DNA from 2 places in the Aliivibrio sp. S2TY2 genome. Region 1 is predicted to be linked to the other one. Evidence: predicted binding sites of a transcription regulator. Region 1 holds the regulator's gene; the other holds the start of a gene.

The links. The regulator MetJ, encoded in region 1, represses methionine synthesis genes. The targets are predictions, from matches to a motif close to TTAGACNTNTANANGTCTAA.
Region 2: metN (methionine ABC transporter ATP-binding protein MetN) is a predicted target of MetJ. The motif match lies at 1,938-1,957, and genes of this name have one in related genera.

What each region holds. Positions count from the first base shown of each region.
Region 1 covers NZ_JARACS010000007.1:72,162-76,808, reverse strand. The annotation lists gene PVK63_RS12360 (bifunctional aspartate kinase/homoserine dehydrogenase II) at 1-790, opposite strand, end outside; gene PVK63_RS12355 (O-succinylhomoserine (thiol)-lyase) at 790-1,956, opposite strand; gene metJ (met regulon transcriptional regulator MetJ) at 2,141-2,461, shown strand; gene PVK63_RS12345 (alpha-amylase family glycosyl hydrolase) at 2,578-4,599, shown strand.
Region 2 covers NZ_JARACS010000012.1:78,338-82,984, forward strand. The annotation lists gene PVK63_RS16130 (ABC transporter permease subunit) at 1-647, opposite strand, end outside; gene PVK63_RS16135 (hypothetical protein) at 909-1,076, opposite strand; gene gmhB (D-glycero-beta-D-manno-heptose 1,7-bisphosphate 7-phosphatase) at 1,305-1,856, opposite strand; gene metN (methionine ABC transporter ATP-binding protein MetN) at 2,112-3,146, shown strand; gene PVK63_RS16150 (methionine ABC transporter permease) at 3,136-3,813, shown strand; gene PVK63_RS16155 (MetQ/NlpA family lipoprotein) at 3,852-4,647, shown strand, end outside.

The DNA.
Region 1 (4,647 bases):
TGTGCAATACAGGAGCAGCTAACCGAGCTAACTCACTCGCTTCATCTAAACGAAGTAATGGCAATAAACACGCATCGTCGACTTTACGAGGATCGGCACTAAATACCCCAGCGACATCGCTCCAAATGGTAACGCGAGAAACTTCAGCTAATGCGCCTATGACTGTTGCTGAATAGTCTGAACCATTACGCCCAAGCAGAACGGTTTCTCCTTTTTGATCGCAAGCCATAAACCCGGTTATCACAATACGCCCATGAGGATGCTGAGCAATTTGCTCTTTGAATAATGGCCAAGAATGTGTGCGATCAACCTCTGGCTGAGCAGCTCGCTCTGCGCGTAAAAAAGTACGAGAATCGAGCGGAGTAGCTTGTAGATCAATTTGATTTAAATAAGCAGCAAGTAATCTTGAAGACCATACTTCACCATGACCAAGTACATCCGCTTGCTGAACTTCTGTCAAAGGTGCATGTAATTGACCAATAGCGACCAACTCCTTATGCAGATCCTCAAGCAATGGCTCTGCATTTTCAACGGTCAATAATTCAGAGACTAAACCTTGTTGGTATTGTCGTAAGGATCCCAATACTTCATGCGCAAGGCGACCATCTTTTGATAGTGCCTCAAACCATTCTAAAATTCGGTTCGTTGTATTACCCGCAGCAGAGACAACCACTAAATCATGATCATGAGAATATTCTTTTAATATGGTAGCTACACGACGGTAACACTCCGGATCAGCAAGGCTACTACCACCAAATTTATGTAACTGGCGCGTGACGACTCCTATCATTATTTCACTCCTGCTGCTACAAGGAAGGCTTGTTTAAGATCGGCAATCAGATCTCGGCTGTCTTCTAATCCAACGGAAATACGTAATAGTGTTGGAGCCAATCCGGCTTCTGCTTGCGCTTCATCAGACATCGCTCTATGGGTCATGGTACCCGGATGGGCTATGAGACTTTCTACTCCACCAAGTGATTCAGCTAAAGAGAAATATTTAAGCTCTTTTACAAACACTTTTAATTGCTCTAATGACCCATTTAGCTCAAAGCTTAACATTGCACCAAATCCTGATTGTTGGCGTTTAGCAATATCATGGCCCGGATGTTCAGGTAAACTTGGGTGATAAATTGTGCCTACTAATGCTTCCTCTTGAAGGCACTTCAGCACCTCCATTGCATTCTCTTCATGCACTCGCATACGCGCACCTAAGGTACGAATACCACGTAAGGTTAAGTAGCTATCAAATGCAGTGCCTGTTGCACCAATGCAATTCCCCCACCATGCGAGATCATCTGCGTGCGCTTGTGTTTTTGCGATTAATACGCCACCAACAACATCAGAATGACCATTAATGTATTTAGTTGTCGAGTGAAGGACAAAGTCAGCACCAAGCGTTAAAGGTTGCTGTAAGACAGGAGAAAGGAAAGTGTTATCAACAGCAACTAAAGCACCTACTTTTGCGGCTTTTTGACAAATTTCAGCAATATCTACCACTCGAACTAATGGGTTAGAAGGGGTCTCTAATAAAATAAGTTTAGGCTTTTTAGCAATGGCGGCATCTAAAGCCTTAGTATCCGATTGATCAACAAATAAGGTTTGGAAGTCACCTTTATTAGCGCGAGTGTTAAATAAGCGATACGTTCCGCCATAACAGTCATGAGGGGCAACAATAAGATCATCAGGACCAAGCAGAGCTGAAACCATTAGATTAAGAGCTGAAGTACCGCAGTTTGTCACAACCGCACCAGCACCGCACTCTAAATCAGATAAGGTGGTCTCTAGTTGTGTTCGAGTTGGGTTTCCTGAGCGAGCATAATCGTACTTTGGTACATCACCAAATTCAGGGAAGCTATAGTTAGTTGATAAGTAGATAGGAGGCACAACCGCATTATGTTGTGAATCGCTTTCAATGCCAGTACGAACTGCAATAGTTGCCGGTTTTCTCTCGCTCATAATTTCCCTTCCAAACTGCTAAGCAGTGGTATAATCTAATCCATAAGTTATATTCTTCTACTTTACCACCACAAAATGAGACGTCAATACTTCTAGACGTCTATATATCTTTGCTTATAGCCGTAAATATCGCTAGAATTAGAGACTCTAACTCAACATCAATAATTCTGAACGAAGGTGAACAATGGCTGATTGGAATGGTGACTATTTAAGTCCTTATGCCGAACATGGTAAAAAAAGCGAACAAGTAAAAAAAATTACTGTTTCTATTCCAACAAAGGTACTGCAAATCCTTACTGATGAACGTACGCGTCGCCAAGTAAGTAACCTACGTCACGCAACGAATAGTGAACTATTATGTGAGGCTTTCCTTCATGCTTATACAGGCCAACCTTTACCTACAGACGAAGATCTACGTAAAGACCGCCCTGATGATATTCCTGCAGAAGCAAAAGCATTAATGACCGCAATGGGCATTGAATTCGAAGCGTTTGACGACGAGTAAATAACTTTCATCTCCGCCTCCTGTCTCCTCCTCATTTTTTATAAATCAGGAGGATTACATTTCTACTTGCTTAATAAACAATCACAGTGCCCTACTATAAATATAAAGGATTAACTGTGAAAAATAACATAGCAAAAACAGCGATAGCACTCGCTATTACTTCCCTACTGAGCGCTTGTAGTTCAACCTCAGAAACAACACAAACAACCTCAGCCTATCAATGTAATCCACAGATGATGGAAAAAAGTAATCATTTACGCATCTATCAAATTATGGTGGAAAGCTTTGTTGATGGTGATCCAAACATTGGTCACGGTACTGGCTATGGTCCGAGTCATCATAATGGCGACCTGCAAGGGATCATTGATTCATTAGACTATATTCAATCACTTGGCATGAATACCATTTGGATGACGCCTATTTTTGAATCTGCTCCAATTGAGGGGCAAGATCATTGGGCAGATAAGCTCGATGCTACCGGTTATTTTGCTACTGACTTTTTTAAAATAGATCCACGATTTGGAACACTCGAAAAAGCAAAAGAATTAGTAGAAGAAGCGCATAAACGTGGAATGTATGTCTTATTTGATGGTGTATTTGGTCACCATAAAGAAGGCCTCATTAAACCATCACCATCAGGCTTACTACCGAGTGGCAGCAATAATCCAGTTGACTATCCTGAGAGCGAAGACTTTTACTCTGAAGTCGCAGCTTATTGGATATCCGAATTAAAGATTGATGGTTGGCGATTAGATCAAGCTTACCAAGTCCCTACTGAATCTTGGATAAACATTAGAAAAGCCGTTGATAACGCATCACAAAACACGACGTATATTAATAATAAAGGCGAACAAGTTAACCCACTCGGTTACATGGTGGCTGAGATCTGGAATAACGAAAGCTATATTACAGAAACAGGTTATGGTACTGAGCAAAACCCAGCGCTTTGCTCTGCTTTTGATTTTCCTTTACGCTTTCGTGTCGCTGAAACCTTTGCCGTCAATGAGAGTGGTGTAGGAAATAAAGGAGGTGATTGGCTTAATGAAGGAATGCAAATGCATGAACTCTATCCTTCACACGCAACGTCAAACCTAATGCTAGGCAATCATGATGTCGTTCGCTTTGGTGATTTATTACAACGTGGTGATATTGCAGAACCAAGTGACAGGAATTATTGGTTACGTCATAAAGCAGCCCTTTCATTCCAAGCAGCTTATACCGGCCCTATCACTCTTTATTACGGAGATGAAATTGGCGATCAAGTTGATGGTTTCTCTAACAAAGAAAATAAAGACATTTGTGCTATTAAAGGAGTATGTGATGACCACATCGCTCGCTCATCCGCCAAAATTCATGGCCTTACTGCAACACTAACACCTGACCAACTTAACTTAAAAACCTACGTCTCAGAGTTAATGACTTTACGTATTGAAAACCCCGCGTTATCGGAAGGTGTCAGAACCAATATTATCGCTAATAAGGCGGTATATGTAGATCATAAGCAAGCAGAAAATAATACGATTTTATTCATGGTTAGCACTCAAAAGCAGAACCAAACGCTTTCTCTTAAAGCTGAACAGATAGGTTCACAAGGTAATTTAGTCGACTTATTAACTAACCAAGTATTCACTCCCATTGAAGGAATATATACCATTTCGTTATCTAACTTCGAAAGCCGATTTTTAAAGATAGAAAAACCAAACCCTACAGGCCCGAAAGTAGAAGCAAAAGAAATTACTCTATATGGCACCGGTTTTATGGCCCAATGTGATAATCCGACAATGCCTATTACTAATGCGCCCATTAAAGACACTCTATACCTTGTAGGTGATTTCTCAGATTCTCGCTGGGGCCACAAAGAACCTAGATCCTATCAATATAAAGGAAACGGTATCTATCAAGTAGTGATAAACGAAAAACGAGGTCCTTATAAAATGCAATACGCAACAAAAGACTGGGGAGCTCAATACACTGTTGATGGATTATCACCAAAACTAGGCCAATCGAATGCATTGATTAACGGTGGCTACGGCCAAGATACCGCGATCTATCTTCCTGAAGATGGTAATTATGTATGGAGTTTAGAATTTAATCCTCAAGGAAAACCAAAATCAATGATGGTTTCTAAATGTAAATAATCGAATATAAAGTGAACTATTTCTAGCTAATGAGGTCAATTATTAGCT
Region 2 (4,647 bases), on a different contig from region 1:
AGATAACAAAACAGAGGTAATACGGCATGCCACATAATGTCTTTTATTTGTTCAAAAGCGCCGAAATCATCAAAGTCATCACCAACAAAACCTCCCATTGGAAACCATTCTAATTGGTAACTGAATAAGCTAATCAAGAAAACACCAATCACATAGCCCGGCAAAGCAAAACCAACAAAAATAGCAATGGAAGACGTGGAATCAAGAATAGAGCCGTGCTTTAACGCTTTTAAATAACCGAGTGGAATGGAAATAAGATAACTGAGTAGAAAGGTCATTCCTCCATAAAAGAGAGAAACAGGTAAGCGCTCAGCAATCATATCCCATACGGGTTCGTAATAACGGGTCGATTCACCAAGATCAAGCACTACTAATTTTGTTAACCAATCATAATAGGCTTCAAAAACGGGCTTATCTAAACCATAAAACGCATTAAGCTCGGCGATTTGATCTTCTGATAAGGCATTATTTCCATCAGTTACACTGCTCGTTCCACCCGTTTCAGCGCTTCCCTGCATTTGTAAGCTCAGAAGCATACGCTCTACAGGGCCACCGGGAACAAAACGCGTTAACGCAAAAATAAGTAAGGTAATACCAATGAAGGTTGGGACAACCAATAAAAGTCGTCTAAGTAGGTAAGATATCATCCGTGACTATTGCTCCAAATCCAATCTGCTGACTCCGCTGCATTTATTTTTTTATAATAGTTTTATTAACTTAGCTCAATAGTATGCCAACTACAATCCGGTCTATTGAGAGTGTAAGCGAGTTAACAGTTTGCAGAATAGTGAAAGGATTAGAAAGAGAAAGACATGAATTTGACACTTTTGTTAAGAAAGTGTCACAAAATAAACCTCTTTGGATTAGATTATCTATCTAAATAGAAGAGAAATATTAAAGCAAGCAAATTACTGAAAAGGGATCTCACTCAAATGAGAAAGGATTTCTTGTTGTTGTTCATCCGTTAATAAATCCCATGTATTCACAGTCTCATCTACGGGCGTTTTTTGATGACATAGTGCCTTTGGCTGATCATTACCTAAAAGCAGATTTGAACTTTTATCAACGTTATTCATAACAACCACCTTAGTTTACAACTCTACTCACTGAGTTATTTAAAATTCATTTACATAATTAACTTTAAGTAAATTTCTATAATAAAGATACACCCTTTAGCTCTTAAAAGTAAGACAGAAAGAAAAAGCTATTTTAAAACAAAGTAATAACATAAAAAAACGCCTACAGACTTCTCCATAGGCGCTTAATTACATTCTATTTTCTGATTAACTTAGATAAAAAAACACCTAAGCAAAAAGGAACTTAGGCACATCCGCAATGCTATCAAGTACCGTAGTTGCTAACGCTTCACCTTCTTCAGTTACTGGTTTACCGGTACGAACAAGGATACGAGTACCAACACCCGCAGCTTGTGCTGCCATCATGTCTTCTTTCTTATCGCCGATCATGACCGAGTTTTCCATATCGATGTCTAAAAAGCTTTGTGCTGAGTTAAACATACCTGGGTTTGGTTTGCGGCAATCGCACTCTTCTTTGTATCTTTCTACTGTTGCTTCTGGGTGGTGAGGGCAATAATAAATACCATCAAAATCAATACCGTGATCAGCAAAGTTCCAATCCATCCATTCCGTTAGGATTTCAAATTGCTCTTCAGTAAACATACCACGAGCAATTCCCGATTGGTTTGTTACTAATACAAGTAGGTAACCCATGTCTTTGCATTTTTTAACGGCATCAAATACACCATCAATATATTCAAAGTCATCACGCTTATGAACATAGCCACGATCAACGTTAATGACGCCATCTCTATCAATAAATACCGCTGGTTTGGACAAGGTGAAACCCTCTAAATAGTCAAATCGGTTAATAAAAAATTATCGCACGCTTTTGCTTTCTTAGCATCATAATTTATACGTTTAGCCGTCTAGACGTAAAAATACCTATTGACTTAAATCAATATCCGAAATAGCATCAGTAGGATATAAAAAATGAGAGATCGCTCAGATTTTTTAACCTTGGTTATCTTTCTATTTACACTGGCTTTCTATTTACATTAGCTCCCTATTTAAAAATGCAGTTCAAGGCGAATCATGATTGAAATAAACCGCGTTAATAAGGTGTTTTATCAAGGTGCAAAGGAAATTAATGCCCTTAAAGATATTAACCTACATATTGCCCAAGGCACCATCTTTGGTGTAATTGGCTCATCAGGTGCAGGGAAAAGTACGCTGATACGCTGTGTAAACATGTTAGAGAAGCCAACAAATGGTGAAGTGATTGTTGATGGTGTTGATTTAACAAAACTCTCTTCAAGCGAGTTAAGCAAAGCACGCCGCAATATCGGAATGATTTTCCAACACTTTAACCTTCTTGCTTCACGAACTGTATTTGAAAACGTAGCTCTACCTCTAGAGTTAGCGGGAAAATCAAAACAAGAGATCAAGAAAAAAGTCACTGAGCTATTAGATTTGGTTGGCTTAGAAGATAAGCACCACACTTATCCTGCAAACCTTAGTGGTGGTCAAAAGCAACGTGTTGCTATAGCTCGTGCACTTTCAACAGATCCAAAAGTACTGCTTTGTGATGAAGCAACCAGTGCGCTTGATCCTGCAACAACAAAGTCAATTCTAGAGCTAATCAAAGATCTAAATCGAAAATTAAATATTACTATCCTAATCATTACCCATGAAATGGAAGTCGTAAAAAATATCTGTCATGAAGTTGCTATTATCGGTGGCGGTGAGTTGGTTGAAAAAGGCATTGTGAGCGATATTTTTGCTCATCCTAAAACCAAACTTGCACAAGAGTTTATTCGTGCAACATTAGATTTATCAATTCCTGATGATTTCAAATCTCGTCTACAAGAAACCTATGTAGAAGGCAGTTACCCTCTTATTCGTTTGGAATTTACTGGTGCCAGTGTTGATGCTCCTGTGATTAGTCAAATATCTCGTGAATTTGACATTGATATCAGCATCTTAAATGCAGATATCGATTATGCTGGCGGCGTTAAATTTGGCCTTATGCTAGCCGAGTTTTTTGGCAACCAAGAATCAACAGCGCAAGCAATTACATTCTTACGCAATCATCACGTAAAAGTAGAGGTATTAGGTTATGTCATTTGATGTGATTTCTGCATGGCTTGATTTAAACAGCAAGCTGTTATTAAACGCAACAGGCGAAACCCTTTATATGGTTGCGGTTGCTGGTATTGTTGGTTTTGCTATTGGTATCCCTCTTGGTGTTGTTTTACACATCACTAAAAAAGGCGGACTAATGGAGAACACGGCGTTTAACAGCGTACTTGGTGCAATTGTAAACGTAGGTCGTTCAGTGCCTTTCTTGGTTCTAATGGTTGCGATTATTCCAGTAACAAAATTGATTGTTGGTAGCTTTATTGGTACCACTGCTGCGATTGTCCCATTAACCATTGGTGCCATTCCATTTGTGGCTCGTTTAATCGAAGGTGCGTTAATCGAAGTACCAAGTGGGCTGGTTGAAGCAGCACAGTCAATGGGCGCAACTCCACTGCAAATTATTACGAAAGTACTGCTTCCTGAAGCACTACCAACTATTTTAAACTCAGTAACTATCACACTAGTAACACTAGTTAGCTACTCTGCAATGGCAGGTACAGTTGGCGGCGGTGGCTTAGGTGATGTTGCTATTCGATATGGTTTCCACCGTTATGATTTAACCATCATGGCTGTGACCGTTGTTATGCTGATTGTTTTGGTTCAAATCATTCAATCTGTTGGTGATTCTTTAGTTAAAAAAGTCGATCATCGTTAATTTTATTTAATATGGAATTCATTTTTAAGGAGTAAATAATGAAATTGAATCTAAAAAAACTGGCAGCAGTTGCTGGCCTAGCATCAACACTTATCCTTACGGGTTGTGGACAAGAAGAAGCAAAAACAAACTCAATTAAAGTGGGTGTAATGGCAGGTGCTGAAGCGCAAGTTGCTGAAGTTGCGGCTAAAGTGGCAAAAGAGCAATACGGTCTTGATGTTGAGCTAGTGACATTTACCGATTACGTAACACCAAACGCCGCATTGGATGATGGTTCAATTGACCTAAATGCATTCCAACACAAGCCATACCTAGATCAACAAGTGACTGATCGTGGTTACAAAATTGAAATCGCTGGTAATTCATTTGTTTACCCAATTGCTGGTTACTCTAAGCAAGTAACTTCAGTTGACCAAATTGAAGATGGTGCACGTATTGCGGTACCAAACGATCCAACGAACCTTGGTCGTTCTTTACTTCTTCTTCAAGAACAAGGGCTAATCACATTACGTGATGGTTCTGGTCTTGCTGCAACGGTTCGCGATATTACGGCTAACCCTAAAAACATCACTATTGTTGAGTTGGATGCAGCACAGCTTCCTCGCTCTCTTGATGATGTAGCACTGTCTGTAATCAACACAACTTACGCAAGTAGCCTAAACCTTACACCTGAGAAAGATGGCATCTTTGTTGAAGATAAAGACTCTCCGTATGTAAACCTAATTGTTGGTCGTACTAACAACGTAAACACTGAAAACGTAAAAACGTTTGTTAAAGCGTACCAATCAGAAGAAGTTTACCAAGCAGCACTTAAAACATTTAAAGGTGGCGTAG